2 regions of the Agromyces sp. NPDC056389 genome follow, and region 2 is predicted to be linked to the other one. Evidence: predicted binding sites of a transcription regulator. Region 2 holds the regulator's gene; the other holds the start of a gene.
The links. The regulator HspR, encoded in region 2, represses chaperone genes until heat shock. The targets are predictions, from matches to a motif close to AAGTTGAGTCNNNNNGACTCAACTT.
Positions count from the first base shown of each region.

Region 1: ACFCVM_RS18360 (ATP-dependent Clp protease ATP-binding subunit) is a predicted target of HspR. The motif match lies at 2,118-2,142, and genes of this name have one in related genera.

Region 1 covers NZ_JBHJPN010000003.1:477,965-487,669, reverse strand. The annotation lists gene ACFCVM_RS18360 (ATP-dependent Clp protease ATP-binding subunit) at 1-2,105, opposite strand, end outside; gene ACFCVM_RS18355 (DUF4062 domain-containing protein) at 2,383-3,591, opposite strand; gene ACFCVM_RS18350 (hypothetical protein) at 3,662-5,221, shown strand; gene ACFCVM_RS18345 (restriction endonuclease) at 5,329-6,105, opposite strand; gene ACFCVM_RS18340 (hypothetical protein) at 6,201-6,656, opposite strand; gene ACFCVM_RS18335 (SDR family oxidoreductase) at 6,929-7,828, shown strand; gene ACFCVM_RS18330 (hypothetical protein) at 7,868-8,509, opposite strand; gene ACFCVM_RS18325 (TetR/AcrR family transcriptional regulator) at 8,705-9,319, opposite strand; gene ACFCVM_RS18320 (DUF6326 family protein) at 9,527-9,705, shown strand, end outside.
Region 2 covers NZ_JBHJPN010000001.1:2,210,303-2,220,007, forward strand. The annotation lists gene ACFCVM_RS10355 (class I SAM-dependent methyltransferase) at 1-259, opposite strand, end outside; gene ACFCVM_RS10360 (cation-translocating P-type ATPase) at 364-3,111, shown strand; gene ACFCVM_RS10365 (hypothetical protein) at 3,179-3,907, shown strand; gene ACFCVM_RS10370 (heat shock protein transcriptional repressor HspR) at 3,932-4,348, opposite strand; gene ACFCVM_RS10375 (DnaJ C-terminal domain-containing protein) at 4,358-5,353, opposite strand; gene ACFCVM_RS10380 (nucleotide exchange factor GrpE) at 5,465-6,052, opposite strand; gene dnaK (molecular chaperone DnaK) at 6,055-7,929, opposite strand; gene ACFCVM_RS10390 (M1 family metallopeptidase) at 8,240-9,705, shown strand, end outside.

The DNA.
Region 1 (9,705 bases), on a different contig from region 2:
ACGATCACCGTGTTGCGGAAGTCGACGGTGCGGCCCTGGCCGTCGGTCAGGCGTCCGTCGTCGAGCACCTGCAGCAGCAGGTTGAACACGTCGGGGTGCGCCTTCTCGATCTCGTCGAACAGCACGATCGAGTACGGGTTGCGCCGCACGCGCTCGGTGAGCTGCCCGGCCTCGTCGTACCCGACGTAGCCGGGAGGGGCGCCGACGAGCCGCGACACGGTGTGCCGCTCGCCGAACTCGCTCATGTCGAAGCGCACGATCGCCTGCTCGTCGTCGAAGAGCGACGACGCCAGCGCCCGCGCCAGCTCGGTCTTGCCGACACCCGTCGGCCCGAGGAACAGGAACGACCCGACCGGGCGCTTGGCGTCGCCCATGCCGGTGCGGCTGCGGCGCACGGCCTTGGCGACCGCGGTGACCGCGTCGTCCTGACCGATGACGCGCGCGTGCAGCTCGCCCTCAAGGTCGCCGAGGCGCTCTCGCTCGCTCTCGGTGAGGCGGTTCACCGGAATGCCGGTGGCCCGCGAGATCACCCCGGCGATCTCGGCCTCGTCGATCACGGTCGAGCGCTCGGCCGCGTCGGAGCCGAGCCCGGCGGATGCCGCGGCGCGCCCCTTCTCGGTGGCTGCCTCCAGCCGATCCTGCACCTTCGAGATCTCGTCGCGAATGCGCGAGGCCTCTTCGTAGTGCTCGGCGCCGACGGCGGCGTTCTTGTCGGCCTCGAGGTCGGCGAGTCGCGCGATGAGCGCGGAGACATCCGTCTTCATGCCGAGCTTGAGGCGCAGACGTGCACCTGCCTGATCGATGAGGTCGATGGCCTTGTCGGGCAGCACCCGGTCGGTGAGGTAGCGGGCGCTCAGCTCGACGGAGGCGCGGAGCGCGGCATCCGTGTACTGCACGCCGTGGTGCTCCTCGTAGGCGGGCTTCAGCCCGTGGAGGATGAGCACGGCGTCTTCGATGGAGGGCTCCCCCACGCGCACCGGCTGGAACCGGCGTTCGAGGGCGGGGTCCTTCTCGATCGTGCGGTACTCCTTGAGCGTCGTCGCGCCCACGAGGTGCAGCTCGCCGCGCGCGAGGCGCGGCTTCAAGATGTTGCCCGCGTCGGTGCCGCCGTCGCCCGAGCCGCCCGCCCCGACCACGGTGTGGATCTCATCGATGAAGATGATGAGCTCGCCCTTGTGCGCGGCGATCTCCTCCATGGTCTTGGTGAGGCGCTCCTCGAAGTCACCGCGGTAGCGGGTGCCCGCGAGCATGCCGGGCAGGTCGAGCGAGATGACGCGCTTGTCGAGCAGTGCCTCGGGCACCGACTCCTCGACGATCGCGCGGGCGAGGCCCTCGACGATCGCCGTCTTGCCGACGCCGGCCTCGCCGATCAGCACCGGGTTGTTCTTGGTGCGACGGCTGAGGATCTCGATGGTCTGCTCGATCTCGTCGGCACGGCCGATCACGGGGTCGAGCTCGCCGTTCGCGGCCAGCTCGGTGAGGTCGGTGCCGAACTTGTCGAGCATGGGGGTGTCGGATGCCCCGGCGCCCGGCATGCCCGAGGCATCCGTCTCGCCGTCGGCACCCGGCATGCCCGCTTCGACCGTCTCGCGCATGCCCTGCGTGAGGGCCTCGGCGGTGACGCCGGCGCGCGCGAGCACCTGGCCGGCAGGGGCGTCTTGCCCCAGCACGAGCGCGAAGAAGAGGTGCTCGGGGTCGATGTAGGTCGAGCCGGCCGAGCGCGCCACCTGGTAGCTGTGGAACAGCGCGCGGGAGGCGCTCGGGGTGATCGTGGCCGCGTTGATGTCGGCGGTCTCGCCGGCAGCGGGCAGGCGCGCCTCGGTCGCGGTGATGAGCCGCTCGGGGGCGACGCCGATGCGGGCGATCGCCTGCTTGACGCTCTCGTCTTCGACGATCACGCGCAGGATGTGCAGGGCGTCGAGCTCGGTCTGGCCGCGCTCTAGCGCGAAGCGTCCTGCTTGACGCAGGATGCCTTGAGTACGGGCGGTCAGGAACCGGCTGAGGTCGATCGACCGAGCCTGACGCGCCTGCTCACCCGCGAGGTAGCGGGCGAGAAACTCGTCGAACGAGCTCGCGCCGGCTTCGGGGTTGAAGTCTTCGGGCACCAATCCTCCTGGAACTTGAGTGGGGTACGCTCAAGTTCAACGCGGAGGGGGCGTGGGTATTCCCGCGGACCCTGAGGCATCCCGGCCGCAGGCCACTCCTTCACACTCAACGATCCGTTTCGCACACTCAACGATCCGTTTCGGTGGGTGGCCGAAAGCAAGTCATGAACCGTATCGTCGTGGTGCTCTGGATCGTCGCATGCCTCGGCCGTGGCTAACGCTCCCCTCTAGTCGAAGGTTGCGACGAGCCGACAAGGGCAACCTTGCAGCGGCACTCTCAATCTGAAGCGTGCCCTTCGGCCGAAAGGATGGATCGGACCAGTTCCGCCTTGACTCCTTTACCGTCCAACTCATGGTCGAGTGCCATCGCTCGGAGGCGAGGTACTGTCAGCCTCTCCAATTCCCCCTGGCGTCGTGCTCTGCGTTCGCCCGGTGCCGGTTGGCGGAGAGCGCGCAGGCGCATCACCTGGTCTTGTCCTGCGGGAGTCAGCATCCAGTAGCGGTTGTGGTCGCTCATCGTCCTCTTCTTCTTGCCGTGCGCAATTAGGTCAAGCGCGAACAATTGGACAAGCACATCGCCAACGGTCGCGTCCGACACCTCTCTCTCGGACCATTCGAGGATTGCGTCCGGCCATTTTTCCGTCTGCTCCCGTATCAAGCTTCTTCCGAGGTTTTGAAGTGATTCTCTGATTTCCCTCTCCGATGCCTCGTCCATTAGCGACGGCCCGACCATCTGAATGATCTCGTTCCAGGTCGTTTCGTACGCGATAGTCCAGACGTAGGTCTTCCTTAGATACGACTGCTTCGCTTGGTCGCGAACGTGCTTGCCCGTGATTCTTATGGCGAAATCGAAGGGGTCCTCGCCCGACGCGAGACCCTCGATCTTTGGCAAGGCCTCGGCCTCGCTCTTCTCGGCCGCTGCCTGTCGAAGTTCAGCTAACTCGGCTCGCAACTCCGCCATTCGCGCTTCCGTCTCAGGCGTCATCGCCATGTCACCGCGCACCCAACCAGGCCGGGGAAAGTCTCGCTGCAACTTGATCAGCCCGCGAGAGACAACTCCACCGAGTTCAGCGGGCGTCGTGTACTCCTTAACGATCTTCTGCTTGACCTTCTCGCGGAACGCGTCCAGCTTCGTCCGCGCCTCAGGATTCAGCTCCGTGCGGCCCGCAGGGATGTCATTTGGATGCCCGTGCACAAACCCCATTACGGGAACGCCTTGCTCGACGGCGTAGTCGTACTCCATCTCAGTAAATGACACACCTTCTGCGGTTGTGCTGCCATACCGACCGCCGACGATCACCAGGTAGTAGTCGCTCTGGTCAATCACTTGCTTGATGAGCGTCCACTGGTCGGTGTTGCCTGCTGCGAAAAGTTCCATACCCGCGGGTATCGCGTCCATCTCAAGCAAGGCTTCGATGACCTCGCGCCGCTCATCGATCAAGTCGATGAATGTGGAACTGATAAAGACCTGATACCGACGATCCATTGCGTCAGCATATTGGCGATACCGACAAGGACGGCGAAGCACAGTGCTGCTCAAGAGCTCCAAACTGGCAATGCAGATCGAAATCCGCCGCTGGCTCCACCACGTCGCCACCCCGACAGCGGACCAGATACTCGGTTTGGGGCGCCACTCCATGCCGCCCGCGATCTCGATAGCGTCGTTCAAGCTCGGCGCCTCGAAGGTTTCATTTCCTCATGAGCAAAGTCTTTCCGACGCCCTCGCTGGCGCCTCCGTCGCACCTCATTGCCCACCAGATCATCATCGACAACCGCCGAACCGAGAACGAATGCGACCGGGTTGGCCGAGGCGCCATCTTGAGGTCTGTTCCAACGCTGTCGGTCGGAAAGGTGGTGCACCAGCGCGACCCCGAATCCTGCGCACGAGCTTCAACGCCGACGACCTGCCCAAGATCGACCAACGCGAAGGAGCCCACCCACCGACGTTCTCTTCAGTTTGTCGTCCCCGATCGGTGTTGCTGCGCGCTCCGATGTCATGCCATGCCATTTGTGTCGGTACCCGATATGCTCCGCAGAGCGCACGAGGGCGTGTTCCAAAGGAGATGCAATTGGGTTTTTCTGAATGGCTGGCGATTGCGCTCTTCGTCGTCGGTATTCCTGTGACGTGGTTCCTCGCTCGCCGAAACCGTCAAAGGCCAGACCTCCGTTACGCGATCGACCAAGAAGAATTGATCGCCCCCGACGACTCGCTGCTTAATGGTGGCCTTCAGCTCAAGTTCCGTGGCGCTGAACTTACTCGCCTCACCCGAACATACGTAGCTGTCTGGAGCAAGCGTGGCGACACGATCCGACGCGACGACCTCACTGCTGCTGATCCGCTCCGCATCAGATTGGGCCCTGACGACTCCGTACTCTCTGCACGGATTGTCACCATGAGTCGCACCCAAATTCAGGCCAACACCTCCGTCACGAGTCCTGGTGTCGCCGAGATCAGCTTTGATTTCCTCGACCCGACGGACGGATTCGTCGTGGAGGTCCTTCACTTGACGAATGCCGAAGCAGAGCTTGGCGGCACACTCAAAGGTGCTGATATCCGCGAGATCAAGAACGTCGACCTTGCACCCCGGGCTCGCGAACGGGCAAAACTCGGATTCATCGCTCGTGTTCGAGACTACTATCGGGGGCCGCGTCTCGCAGTGCTCTTCATGGCAGCAATCACCTGCTTGGCCGTGGTCTTGATTTTGCTCAGCGAGTTCCTCCAGTGGGATCTCCGACCCATCCTAGGATTGCGGCCACGCCTGGAATCCACGCCGGTTGAAGAGCGTGTGCTATTTCGAACGGTGGTCATGGTCGCCACTGTTCCAGTCTTGCTCCTGCTGCTGTACTCCATCTTGACTCCGCTGAGACGACGCATTCCCCGAGAAATCCTGATCATCGACCAGCAAGCCACATTCGAATGGTCTCAAGGAGTGCCGCACGAGAAGTTCCCGGATGGTGCCATCAATGTCGGGCAGACGATCTTGCACGACCAATTCGGCCCAGGTGTCGTGGTCAGAATTGCCGGCGGTCCGAATGAGGTCATCGTTGTGGAGTTTGATGATTACGGGACGAAGCGACTCGCCGCAAACATCGCACCGATCGCTCCTGGCGCCTAGCGGCCGCCGAGACCACGCGGAGGTGCACCACCCGTGGCGGGTGCACATCGAGGGCACTGCGAACGTGATCGAGGCGGCTGTGCGGCGAGTTGGAGACCCCTAATCCCCTAGTCCTTGAGGAGTGAGGGCAGCCCATGCTGCACCCCACGCCGGCCTAGGTCGTTCTTGCCTGCGATCGTGCCCGCTATGGCGTCGTAGCAGAACAGCGCAATGCCGGATTGATCCGCGAATCCTATTGCGGAGGGTGGGTACACCCCGGAAGTGAAGAACAGGGGTTTGCGACGATCGACTGCGGCCACGCCGGCAAGTTCGCGCATCGAAGCGATCGAGATCGAGGCGCGGTAGTTCTTCACTTGCGCGATAAAGAGGTCCGAGACGACATCGATCCCGCCATCACCTGAGAACTGAGTGGTCATGGCGGCCGGGGCACCCAGATACCGCATCCATTGAGCAACAAGTTCTTCGGCGCCTCGATCTGACACCCCAAACGGCTGTGGCGCTGGCGCAGGATCTACCACGGGTTGAAGAGGGTCGGTGATCGCACCACGCGCGATGCCTTGTCGCCTGTCTCTCTCCCGTCGCGCAGCAAGGTGGGCATGTTGTAGGAGCCAGGTGGTGTAGCGAGCTCGTGCGAGCGGCAACGGCTCATTGCCGCCATCTGGATAGTCGACCGATAGAGCTGGTTTAGCGCGAGCGGCTACTGCTTCGATCAATTGGCTGTCATCGACCCAGTGCGTGCCAAACGAGTTGAGCGCGTCGATGCCGATCTGACGGTACTTGTTCACCTCAGCCATTTCTCGCGCTGTGGAGGGCGGCACCCTCTCCGCAACGTAGTTCATTACTTCGCGGTAGGCATATACAGCGCTGAACTGCGGCAGATCCACAGGGTCGACCATATTGCGTATCACAGCGAGAGGGAACGATTCCGTAACTTGAGCACGAGATCAGAACCGCGCGGAAGCGTTCGCGATTGAAGGACTCAGTCCAGGCGAGTCATCGCCAGATCCGGCAGTGAGAGTTGTGATCGCGCCGCGCGACTGAAACGGTCGATCGCCGTCACCAATCGTTGCGTCGGGTCGCCCTCAGCCGGCCGCGGGTCGGCTTCGCCGGTAGCGACTTTGACTACCGCGTAGGCCTCGCGTTGTACCCGCAGGGCGGCTTCACCCAGCATCGGATTCGCCAGAACGAGCAGCTTGCCACACTCAATGCGCAGTTCTTGATGCGCGGAATTCAGGGCTTCTGGGTCCGACGCTGCGTGCTCACCCGCAAGATGCCAGAGCCGCCGAGTGGCACCCAGAAACGAAACGCTCAGATCGAAGACATCCCTATCCCACCGGTGTTTGAACGAGCGGCGTTCAGTCATCACGTCGTTCAACGCGGAGAACAGGAACGCGACGAGCGCAGCGATGGCGGCGGTGAGCACAGTCTGGAGCACACCGCGATGTTATCGACGAGACGGCCGTTGGGCCGCAGCCCGAATCCACGACATCGACGCCTCCGAGCCGGCGGCGGGTGCCCGTCGACTTGTCCCGCGGCTCGGGCGTCGGCCCGCAAGTTGGGAACCCCGATCGCTCCCGCAGCGCGGTGGGTTCCCCGGACCCGGCCCGGCTCGAACGGGCTGCCACCCTCGCCGAACTGCGGGTTGGATGCGTCCTTACCGGGTAGACGCACCTTGGGCGGGCTCCCACGCATACTACGGTCTCAGTCATGACCCAGCACCCCCGCACCGCGATTACCGGCGGCACCGGATTCGTCGGACGCCACCTGGCCGAACGGCTCGGGCCCGAGGCATCCGTCGTCATCTCTCGCCGCACCGGCGTCGACACCAGTGATGTCGACGCGTTGACGCGAGCGTTCGAGGGGTGCGAGGTCGTCGCGCACTGCGCGGGCATCAACCGCGAGATCGGCGACCAGACCTACCAGCGCGTGCATATCGAGGGCACCGCGAACGTGATCGAAGCGGCCAAGCGCGCCGGGGTACGCAAGGTCGTCATGCTGAGCTTCCTACGGGCACGACCCGACTGCGGCTCGCCGTACCACGAGTCGAAATGGGCGGCCGAAGAGCTGATCCGCGCCTCGGGCCTCGACTCCACGATCCTCAAGGCCGGCATGATCTACGGCCGCGGCGACCACCTCATCGACCACCTCAGCCACACCGTGCAGACGCTGCCGGTGTTCGCGACCGTCGGCTTCCGCGAGAAGCCCATCCGGCCCATCCCGATCGACGACCTCACCGACATCCTCGTCGCCGCGATCGACGGACGGATGCCGCGTGCAACGGTCGCGGTCGTCGGCGCCGAGCAGCTCCTGCTGTCGAAGGCCGTGCGGCGCGTGGCATCCGTCGTCGGACACCGCGTGGTCGTGGTGCCGTGGCCGGTGTGGGCGCAGTTCGCGCTCGCGCAGGTGACCGAGTGGACCATGAAGGTGCCGCTCGTTGCGAAGGCCCAGGTGCGCATGCTCGCCGAGGGCGTGACGGATGCCTCGCCGCCCGCGGCATCCGTGCCCGACGACCTGCGGCCGCGGCGCATGTTCACGGCCGAGCAGATTCGGGAGAGTCTGCCCGAGGCGGGCGGGTTCGGGTGGAAGGACCTGCGCATCGGCCGGTGAACCTGTCGCCCAGCCTCGGCTGGTCGGAGACGCTGAGCGTTACGAGAGGCCGACGCTCGATCGGAGGACTTCTGCACGGAGCTCCTCTTCGAGCTGCGCTGCTATCGCCTCGACCTCGACCTTTGTCACCAAGCGAAGAGCGCCCCTCGGAGAGTTCGGCACGAAAAGCAGGGACAGGTCTCGACCCTCATGACGAACCGAGATATTGATCGCGGGGGTCCAGCGAACACCGACGAGAGACTCCCCGCCCTCGATCGCGGCGATCTGCTGAACCTGAACCGAGACACGAGGCGTCGCCGCACCCCCCGCGAAGAACAGCAGTTGGCCGTCTGCAATGACGACCGTGCCTAGGGCATTCGGCGAGACTCGTGAGCCCAGTATGCGAGCGGACTCGACGAGCGGCGCTGTCGCGGCGAACCCGAACTGTCGAGCGTTCGGATACCGCTCGGCGAGCCGAACACGTCGCGAGCGGGCGCTCAGGAAGAGCCAGCCGGAAACGGCCCCGACGGTCAGAGCAGTGAACACGAGAGCGATGACGACGCCATCGAGGGTCGCGGAGCCATTTCGCTGAGCGGAATCCGCCACACGCACGACCTGGATTGCGGCGAGCCCGCCCGCGATGACCACGACGATCACCACCGGCATCCACCGGCGAAGTCCGGTCGGTTTGCGTTCGGCCATAGTCATTCCTCTCGTATAGGGCATCAGCATATGGGCCCGCAGGACGGCACCTGCAACGGTCGTTCGCTCACGACCCAACGGCAACGCCGACGGCATGAGCACCCGGCGACGGGACACCTAGACGGCGACCGCATCGGCGATATCGGCGGCGACGAGGTCGGCATGCAGCACGCCGGCGTCGGACCGTCGGCTTCGCTAGGCGGAGGCCCTCAGGGGTTCGAGCGCGGCGAGGATGAGGTCGAGGCCGAACATGAACTCCTCTGCCGGGTCGTAGCCGGCAGCGACGAGCCCGGCGGCGGACTCGTTGAGGTAGGGGAACTCGTCAGGAGGAAGTAGGGGCAGGTAGACGTCTTCGGTCATGTCCGCGAGATCGTCGGCGGTGTCGAACGGCAGGCTGGCTGCCTGCAGGGCGTAACCGTAGACATAGCTGTTGAGCAACCAGTTCGCGTGCGTCGCCGTCAGGACCGAGAAGCCGGCCCTTCGCAGGCAGGCGGTGACCGCTTCGCGGTGGCGGAGGTTCGCAGGCCCCGGCGATGTCCGCGACTCCATCAGGCTGATCGCCCACGGGTGGCGTGCGAGAGCCTGTTGGGCAGACAGCGCCTCCCGTCGCATCGCCGACTGCCAGTCGGCATCTTCGGGCGGGAGTTCGATCTCCTCGAACACGATGTCGATCATGGCGTCGAGCAATTCCTCTTTGCTCGCCACGTAGCGGTAGAGCGTCATCGCGCCCGCGTCGAGCTCGCCGGCCAGGCGGCGCATACTCAGCCCGTCGACACCATCGCGGTCAGCGAGCCGGACCGCCTCGACCACCACCCGCTGCTTGCTCAGCCCCGCGTCTGACGCGACCTGGCGTTGTTCCCTCGCAGACACGGGTCACCTCGCTCTCTCGAATGACTTGACAAGCGTACAGCGTACGCGCCATAGTACAGTGTACGCGTACGCCGTACGCGTACGCCGTACTCATGGCGACCCGCCGCCACTCCGACGAACGGACCGCTCCTCTGGAAGGAAGAACCGATGACCATCCGAACGAACACCCCGAACCGGCTCGACAACTCGCCGGTCCCCGTGCGGGCCAAGATCGCCGCCGCATGGGCCAGCTTCATGTTCCTCTACGTCTACGTCGACGTCCTCAACTTCTACAAGCCCGGCGTCGTCGACGGCATCCTCGATGGCCTCGTCTGGAGGTTCGACGT
Region 2 (9,705 bases):
GCCGGCGCGCGTTCTCGGCGAGCGCCCGCTCTCCCGTCACGAGATCCTGGTGCACGCGGATGCCCCGTGCGCCGGCGTCGGCAGCGGCGAGGGCGAGGGCCCCGTAGGAGTCGTCGATGACGACGACCTCGCCGGGCCCCGCGGCACCGATGAGCGCCGCGGCCTCGTCGAGGATCAGGCGGTCCGCGGCATCCGATGCCTCGAGTCCCGGGCCTTCGACATCGGGGTGGCGCCGCAGGGCACCGAACTCGAAGGGCATCACCCCAGCGTACGACGCGTCGAATCGATGTCGACTCCCTCTCCCGCTCACGGTGTCCGCCGGACTAGCCTGTCGAGTGTCGATATGACTTCTGGGGGTTCGCGATGACCATCGAAGCTCAGCACAGCACGACCGACGACCACGCCGTCGAATGGTGGGCCCTCGCCCCCGACGACGTGATCGTGCAGGCGAAGACCGATGCGACCCGCGGGCTCACCGCGGCCGAGGCCGAGCGGCGACTCGCCGAAGCGGGGCCCAACGCGCTCCAGAGCGCTCCGCCGCCGAGCGTCTGGCGCATCGCGCTCAGCCAGGTGCTCGAGCTCATGACCCTGATGCTCATCGCGGTGACGATCGTGTCGCTCCTCATCGGCCAGGTGACCACGGCGATCATCGTGGCGATCCTGGTGCTGTTCAACGTGATCACGGGTACGCAGCAGGAGGTCAAGGCGCGCCGCAGCGTCGATGCGCTCGCGAAGCTGCAGACCCCGAAGGCACGGGTCATCCGCGATGGCGCACTGCTCCAGATCGACGCGACGGGACTCGTCCCGGGCGACATCGTCGAGCTGGAGTCGGGTGATCTCGCGCCCGCCGACGGCCGGATCCTCAGGTCAGCGAACCTCGAGACCCAGGAGTCCTCGCTCACCGGGGAGTCGCTGCCGATTCCCAAGGGCCCGGCCGAGAACCCCGCCGAGACCGCACTCGCCGATCGCACGTCGATGGTGTTCCAGAACACGTCGGTCACTCGCGGCACCGCGCGCGTCGTCGTCGTCGAGACGGGCATGCGCACGCAGATGGGCCGCATCGCCTCGCTGCTCACGCAGGTGGGCGACAAGAAGTCGCCCCTGCAGCTCGAGCTCGACGGGCTCACGAAGGTGCTCGGCATCATCGCCTGGAGCGCCGTGCTCGTGATCGTGATCATCGGCTTCGCACGGGGACAGAGCCTCGACGAGCTGCTGTTCCTGGCCACGGCCGTCGCGATCTCCGCGATCCCGACCGGCCTGCCGGTGTTCGTGCAGAGCCTGCTCGCCTGGGGAGCCTCGCGGCTCGCGAAGGAGCGTGCGATCGTCACGTCGCTGAACGACGTCGAGACGCTCGGCGCCACGAGCGCGATCTGCTCGGACAAGACCGGCACCCTCACGCTCAACAAGATGACGGTGCGCACCGCCTGGTTCGGCGGCAACACCTACCGGGTCGTCGGTGAGGGCTACTCGTTCGAGGGGAAGGTGCTCGGCACGTCCGACGAGCCGCTCGACGCGCCCACCCTCGGACTCGCGATCAGCCTGCCGAACGACGCGAAGGTGTCGCCGGAAGGCGACGTCGTGGGCGACCCGACCGAGGCCGCGCTCGTGGTGCTCGCCGCGCGACTCGGCATCGACGCCGATCAGGCCCGCAAGGACTACCCGCGCCTCGCCGAGGTGCCGTTCGATTCCGACTACAAGTTCATGGCCACCCTGCAGCGCATCCCGGTGCAGGGTGAGCGGCGGCTCGTGCTCATCGTGAAGGGCGCGCCCGACGTGGTGCTCGGGCGCTGCGTCACGATGCTGAGCGAGACGAGGGAGATCGTGCCCGTGGCATCCGACGCGGCGACGGCGGAACTCGAGCGCATGTCGGCCACCGGCCTTCGCACGCTCGCCTTCGCCGCCCGATTCCTCGACGACGCCGACGAGGGCAGGGTCGCGGCCGACCCGATGTCGTGGGTGTCCGATCTCGCACTCCTCGGCATCGTCGGCATCGTCGACCCGCTGCGAGCCGAGGCGAAGGCCGCCGTCGAGGTGGCGCACCGGGCCGGCATCGACGTGCGCATGATCACGGGCGACCACGCCGTCACGGCCGGCGCGATCGGCGCCGAGCTGGGTCTCGGCACCGGGGCCGTCAGCGGCGCCGACCTCAAGCAGATGAGCGACGAGGAACTCGCGCGTCGCCTCCCCGACCTGCACGTCTTCGGCAGGGTCACGCCCGACGACAAGCTGCGACTGGTCGGGCTCCTGCAGGCCGACGGCGCCATCGTCGCGATGACGGGCGACGCCGTGAACGATGCGGCGGCGATCAAGCAGGCGAACATCGGCGTCGCCATGGGCTCGGGATCCGAGGTGACGAAGCAGGCCGCGAAGCTCGTGCTCACCGACGACAACTTCGCGACGCTCGTGCACGCCGTCGAGCTCGGCCGCATCGTCTACTCGAAGATCACCGCGTACCTGCGCTTCCAGATGACGCAGCTGCTGAGCCTGATCATGCTCTTCCTCGCCGCGAGCGCGTTCTCGATCGCGGAGGGCGTCGCGCTGTTCCCGGCCCAGGTGCTGTTCATCAACTTCTTCGTGGCCCTGTTCGCGGTGATCGCGATCGCCGCCGACGCGAATCCGCCCGGCATCATGAACCACCCGCCGCGCGATCCGAAGGTCGGCGTCGTCAACCGGGTGTCGCTCGTGGAGTGGCTGGTCTACGGCGCGGTCATCTTCCTCATCGCGCTCGTGCCGCTCGTGTGGGGGCCCGACGTGCCGAGCCCGGTCGAGCCGACCGCGTCGATGACGATGGCGTACGTCGTGCTCGGGCTCTCCACCGTGCTGAGCGCCCTGCTCATGCGCCGCACGCCCGAGTCGGGCCTGCTCCCGCCCATCGCTGCGGTCGCGAAGATCCTGATCTGGCCGGTCGTGCTCATCGTCGTCTCGACCGAGCTGGGGCTGTTCCAGCGCATGCTCGGCACCGTGTCGCTCACGGGCTGGCAGTGGCTCGAGTGCATCGGGCTGACCCTGGTCCTCCTGGTCGTGGTCGAGGGCGACAAGTGGTTCCGGCGACGCCGGCTCGCGCGCCGTCAGGCTGCATCCCCTGTGGCCGCGGCGGCCGGCATCCGCTGAGGGTCGATCACCACCGATTTCTTCACTGGGTGCGGCTCTCGGCGGGGTTTGCTACCCTCGGTGCCGCATGCAGGACGCACGGACCGGGGGACGACGGGCGGCGCGACATGAGGTCGCGACGCCCGTGACGCGTCCCCGGCGGCCGGTGCCGTCGCGTGCACGTCAGCCGCGCCGATCGCTCGCAGCGGCCGCAGTGCTCTCGGTGCTCGGCCTGCTCGCCGGACTCGCCTTCGCGCCGCTGCCGCAGCCCGGCGGTCTCGCGTCGTTCGCGTCTGCGAGCGCTCCGCACCTCGGCGATGTGCAAGACCTCAAGGTCGCATCGGATGTCACGGCCCCGACTGTCTCGCACGAGTCCTATGTCGCGACCACCGGCGCCCAGACCCTCGTCGCCGGCGGCACGAACGTCGACTGGGCCAAGCTCGTGCTCGTCGAGGGCGCCTGGCCGGTGACCGAGGAGAACGTCACCTTCATGATGCGCTGGATGCGCCAGGAGAACGGCGCCGACAACTGGTGGAACCGCAACAACCCGTTGAACAACGGGCAGGGTTCGGGCGGCGGCTCGGGCCTCGGCAGCTATCCGACGCTCATCGAGGCCGCGTTCTACGCCGCCCAGAACCTGCAGTCGGGTCGATACCCTGAGGTCGACGCCGCACTCGCTCAGGGCGATTCGGCCGATGCCACCGCGCAGGCGATCTGGGCCTCGGCGTGGGCCTCGAGCCACTACGGCTACGGCACCCACTGGAGCTCACGACCCTACGAGGTCATCGAGGCTCCGGCCTCCGCCTGGGGTCGCTGAACCGAGCAGGCCCGCTGAGCCCGACTAGTCCCGCTCGAGCGGACGCCACACGACGACCGCGTTCTCGCGGCGCACCCGCGTGCCGGCCTTCAGGGAGATGACCTCGCCGGCCGAACCCGCTGCGAAGACGCGGCGGCCGGGGCGGTTCAGCATCTCGTCGGCGAGCGCGCCCTCGAGTTCGCGCACGCGAGCGCGCAGCGTCGCCACCTCGTCTTCGAGCCCGAGCACCCGGCGGATGCCCTCGAGGCTCACGCCCTCGCTCGAGAGCTGGGCGATCTCGCGCAACTGCACGACGTCGTGCATCGAGTAGCGGCGCGACTTGCCCGCGGTGCGGGTCGGTGAGACGAGCCCGAGCCGGTCGTACTGGCGGAGCGTCTGCGGGTGCATGCCCGCAAGCTCGGCGGCGACGGAGATGACGAAGAGCGGGCTCCTCTCGTTCATCTCCATCGCCTAGCCCTTCGCCTTCGCGAGCAGCTCGTCGCGGGGGTTCTCGTCGGGGAGCAGGGCGGCGAACTCCTCGAGCTTCGCCTCCGCGTCCTTCGAGAGGTGCGAGGGAACGGCGACCTGCACGACCGCGAGCAGGTCTCCGGTGCCCTTCGATGTCGTGACGCCGCGGCCCTTGACGCGCAGCACTCGACCGCTCGGCGTGCCGGGGGCGACCCGCAGCTTCACGGGATCGCCGCCGAGCGTCGGCACCTGGATGGTCGCGCCGAGCGCGGCCTCTGCGAACGTGACGGGCACGGTGACCCGGAGGTTCAGGCCGTCGCGCTCGAAGACGGGGTGCTTCCGCACGGTCACGGTCAGCACGATGTCGCCGGGCTCGCCGCCGTCGGGCGAGGGCATCCCCTTGCCGCGCAGGCGGATCTTCTGCCCGTCGGCGACGCCCGCCGGGATGCGCACCGTGATCGGCTTGCCCTCGGAGGTCTGCAGGGTGATCTGGTCGCCCTTGGTGGCGGTGACGAAGTCGAGCGTCGTCGACGCCGTGACATCACGGCCCTTGGTCGGGCCGCCGGCGCCGCGGTAGCCGCCCGTCGGCTGGCCGAAGCGACCGCCGCCGAAGAGCCCGCCGAGCAGGTCGTCGTAGTCGCCGCCCTGCTGGAACGTGTACGACTGGCTGCGGCCTCCGCCGCCCTGGCCGAACATGCCGCCGAAGACGTCTTCGAAGCCGCCGGCGCCGCCGGCACTGCCCGGCGCGGTGAATCGGGCGCCGGACCCCATGGCCCGCACGGCGTCGTACTCCTTGCGCTGCTCGGGGTCGGCGAGCACGGAGTGCGCCTCGCTGATCTCCTTGAACTTCGCCTCGGCGGCAGCGTCGCCGGGGTTGGAGTCGGGGTGGTACTTGCGCGCGAGCTTGCGGTACGTCTTCTTGAGCTCCGCGTCGCTCACGTCTTTGGAGACGCCGAGCACCTTGTAGAAGTCCTTGTCGAACCAATCCTGACTGGCCACCGGCACCTCCTCTCTCGTGTGTGTCTGAAGTCTGTCTTGAGTCTGTCGGAAAACCGTGTCGGCCGGCCGGCGACATCCGCGAACGGATGCCGCGGGCCGGCCGAGTCGGGTCTACTGCGGGGTCTTCACGACGACCTTCGCTGCGCGGAGCAGCGTGCCGCCGAGGGTGTACCCGGTCTCGACGACGTCGGCGATCGTGTCGATCTCGACGTCGTCCGAGGGCTGCTGGAAGATCGCCTCGTGACGCTGCGGGTCGAACGCCTCGCCGACCTCGCCGAACGCGGTGAGGCCGAGCTTCTCGACCGAGCCGCGCAGCTTCGCGGCGATGGTCGCGAACGGAGCGTCGCCCTCGAGGTCGCCGTGCTTCTCGGCACGGTCGAGGTCGTCGAGCACTGGCAGCAGCACGGCCACGGCCGCGCCGACGGCGCGCTCGCGCTCGAGCTCGCGATTCGCCTCGGTGCGCTTGCGGTAGTTGGCGTACTCCGCGGTGATGCGCTTGAGATCGGCCAGGTGCTCGTCGCTCGGCTCCTGCACCTCGGCGTTCGCCGCGTTCAGGATGTCGTCGACCGTGAGCACCTCGTCGTCGTCGACCTCGAGGTCGGCCCCCTCCGGGGTGACGGATGCCGCGGCATCCGTCACCTCGTCGGTGGCGCCGGCGTCGGGATCGGGGACCTCGGGAGTCTCCTTCTCGTCTGCCATGGCTACTTCTTCTCTTCCTCGTCGTCGATGACCTCGGCGTCGACGACGTCTTCGTCGGAGGACTGGTCGCCCTCGGCGCCCGACGCGTTCGCGTCTTCGCCGGCCGCGGTGCTCGCGTCGGCCTGCTGCGACTGGGCGTAGATCGCCTCGCCGAGCTTGCCCTGCGATGCGTTGAGCTTCTCGAAGGCCGACTTCACGGCCTCGTCATCGTCGCCGGCGAGCGCGGTCTTCAGCGCGTCGACATCGCCCTGCACCTCGGACTTGACGTCAGCGGGGAGCTTGTCGTCGTTGTCCTTGATGAGCTTCTCGATCGAGTAGACGAGCTGCTCGGCCTGGTTGCGGGTCTCGGCCGACTCGCGACGCGCCTTGTCTTCGGCGGCGTGCTCTTCGGCCTCGCGCACCATGCGCTCGATGTCGTCCTTCGGGAGGCTCGAGCCGCCCGAGATCGTCATGCGCTGCTCCTTGCCCGTGCCCTTGTCCTTCGCGGACACGTGCACGATGCCGTTGGCGTCGATGTCGAACGTGACCTCGATCTGCGGGATGCCCCGCGGCGCCGGCGCGATGCCGGTGAGCTCGAAGGTGCCGAGCGGCTTGTTGTCGCGCGTGAACTCGCGCTCGCCCTGGAAGACCTGGATCGCGACCGACGGCTGGTTGTCGTCGGCGGTCGTGAAGGTCTCGCTGCGCTTCGTGGGGATGGCCGTGTTGCGCTCGATGAGCTTCGTCATGATGCCGCCCTTGGTCTCGATGCCGAGGCTGAGGGGGGTGACGTCGATGAGCAGAACGTCCTTGCGCTCGCCCTTCAGGACGCCCGCCTGGAGGGCGGCGCCGACGGCGACGACCTCATCGGGGTTGACGCCCTTGTTGGGCTCCTGGCCGGTCTCCTTCTTCACGAGCTCGCTGACCGCGGGCATGCGCGTCGATCCACCGACGAGCACGACGTGCGCGATGTCGGAGAGCTTGACGCCCGCCTCGCGGATGACGTCTTCGAACGGCTTCTTGGTGCGGTCGAGCAGGTCGCTCGTCATGTTCTCGAACTCGGCGCGCGTGAGCGTCTCGTCGAGGTTCGCGGGGCCGTTCTCGGTGAGCGAGAGGTAGGGCAGCTGGATGGACGCCTTCAGGTTCGAGGAGAGTTCCTTCTTGGCCTGCTCGGCGGCCTCCTTCAGGCGCTGCTTCGCGATCTTGTCGTTCGAGACGTCGACGCCCGTCGACTCCTTGAACTTCTTGATGAGCCAGTCGACGATGCGCTGGTCCCAGTCGTCGCCGCCGAGGCGGTTGTCGCCCGCGGTGGCGCGCACCTGGATGGTCGAGAAGTCGTCGTCCTTGCCCACCTCGAGGAGGGACACGTCGAACGTGCCGCCACCGAGGTCGAAGACCAGGATGAGCTCGTCTTCCTTGCCCTTGTCGAGGCCGTACGCGAGCGCGGCCGCGGTGGGCTCGTTGATGATGCGCAGCACGTTGAGGCCCGCGATCTCGCCGGCCTCCTTGGTGGCCTGGCGCTCGGCGTCGTTGAAGTACGCGGGGACCGTGATGACGGCGTCGGTGACGGTGTCGCCGAGGTACTGCTCAGCGTCTCGCTTCAGCTTCTGCAGGATGCGCGCCGAGATCTCCTGCGGCGTGTACTGCTTGCCGTCGATCTCGTCGGTCTTCCAATCGGTGCCCATGTGGCGCTTGACCGACGCGATGGTGCGGTCGACGTTGGTGACGGCCTGGCGCTTCGCGGTCTCGCCGACGAGCACCTCGCCGTCTTTCGTGAATGCGACGACCGACGGAGTGGTGCGCAGACCCTCCGCGTTCGCGATGACCGTGGGCTCGCCGCCCTCGAGGACCGCGACGACCGAGTTGGTGGTGCCGAGGTCGATTCCTACTGCACGTGACATGTGTGTTCTCCTTCTCTCCGCCAGCGGTCCGGGCCGCACGCGAGTGCCGCACGGCCTGTGGATCAGCTGGCCGGATACCGGTTCGACCCTTCCTGGCCCGCAACCGAAGTACCTGAGGCAAGACTTGAGCCTTGCCGACTCAAGCTTCTCAGCGCCCCGTGAACGTGTCAAGTCGAGGCGGTGAAACTTGAGTGTACTTGACTCAACTCACAGCAGGCGTCCAGTATTCCGCGCCGGGGGCTACCGGCCTCGTCCGCGCATCCCTAGAGTTTCGCGCAAGCGCCACGTGGAGACGATGAGGGGAACGATCGTGAACGGGAGACGGATGAAGCTGGTCGGCGGCCTGACGGTCGCGCTCGCGGTGATCGGAGGGCTCGGGGCGACCGGAGCGGTCGCAGCGCCAGGAGCAGCGGGTGGGCCGCGCTACACGGCGGGCGCACCCGGGGCCGGTGATGCGTACTTCCCGAACGCCGGCAACGGCGGCTACGACGTGCAGCACTACGACCTCGGCGTCACGTACTCGCCGCCCGCGGCCGCGCCCGCACCCCTCGAGGGGCAGTTCGAGGGCACCGCAACGATCGACCTCGTCGCCACGCAGGACCTCGACCGGTTCAACCTCGACCTCCGCGGCATGACGGTCAGCTCGCTGACGGTGAACGGCAAGACCGCGAAGCTCGTCGCCCCTCCGGCCACCGGAGCAGTGGTCGAGGGAGCCGCCTACTGGCAGGTCCAGAACGACGCAGAACGCGTCTGGGAGCTCACGGTGCAGCCCCGCCCGAAACTCAAGGCGGGCCAGAGCGCACGGGTGGTCGTCGAATACGGGGGGCCGACCACGCGGCCGCTCGACATCGAGGAGGCGCTCTACGGCTGGGTGACCACGCGCGATGGCGCCATGGTCGTGAGCGAGCCCGAAGGCTCGATGACGTGGTACCCCGTGAGCGACCACCAGACCGACAAGGCGAGCTACAGCTTCGCGATCACCGTGCCGGAGGGCAAGGTCGCCGTGGCGAACGGCACGCAGCCCCGACCCGAGGAGACGGCCGGCGGATGGACGACGTGGTTCTGGGACGCCCCCGACCAGCAGGCGAGCTACCTCACGACCGCGTCGGTCGGCGACTTCGAACTTCGCACCTCCGTCTCGTCGAGCGGTGTGCCGATCATCGATGCCGTCGACACGAAGCTGTCCCCCACCCGGCTCGCGACCACGAACGCGAGCCTCGGTCGACAGGTCGCGATGATCGACTTCTTCGAGAGTCGATTCGGCCCGTATCCGTTCACCTCGTTCGGAGCGATCGTCGACAACGACTCGGTCGGATACGCCCTCGAGACGCAGACCCGCCCGGTCTACTCGAGCCAGGCGAGCCAGGGCACGGTCGCGCACGAGCTCGCGCACCAGTGGTTCGGCGACGCCGTGAGCCCCGAACGCTGGCAGGACATCTGGCTCAATGAAGGCTGGGCGACGTACGCGACGCGGATGTGGACCGAGCACACGGGCGGCACCACCGCGCAGCAGGCCTACGACAACTGGTACAACCAGGCCCGTCCGGCCTCGTACTGGCAACTCCAGATCGGCGATCCCGGCCCACTGGGCCTCTTCGCCGGCCAGATCTACGACCGCGGCGCCGGCACGCTGCACGCGCTCCGCGTCGAGCTCGGCGACGAGGCGTTCTTCGCCGGCACCCGACTCTGGCTCGAGCGCTACGACGACTCGGCCGCGACGGCCGACGAGTTCCAGGCCGTCTTCGAGGAGGCCTCGGGAGCGGACCTCGACGCCTT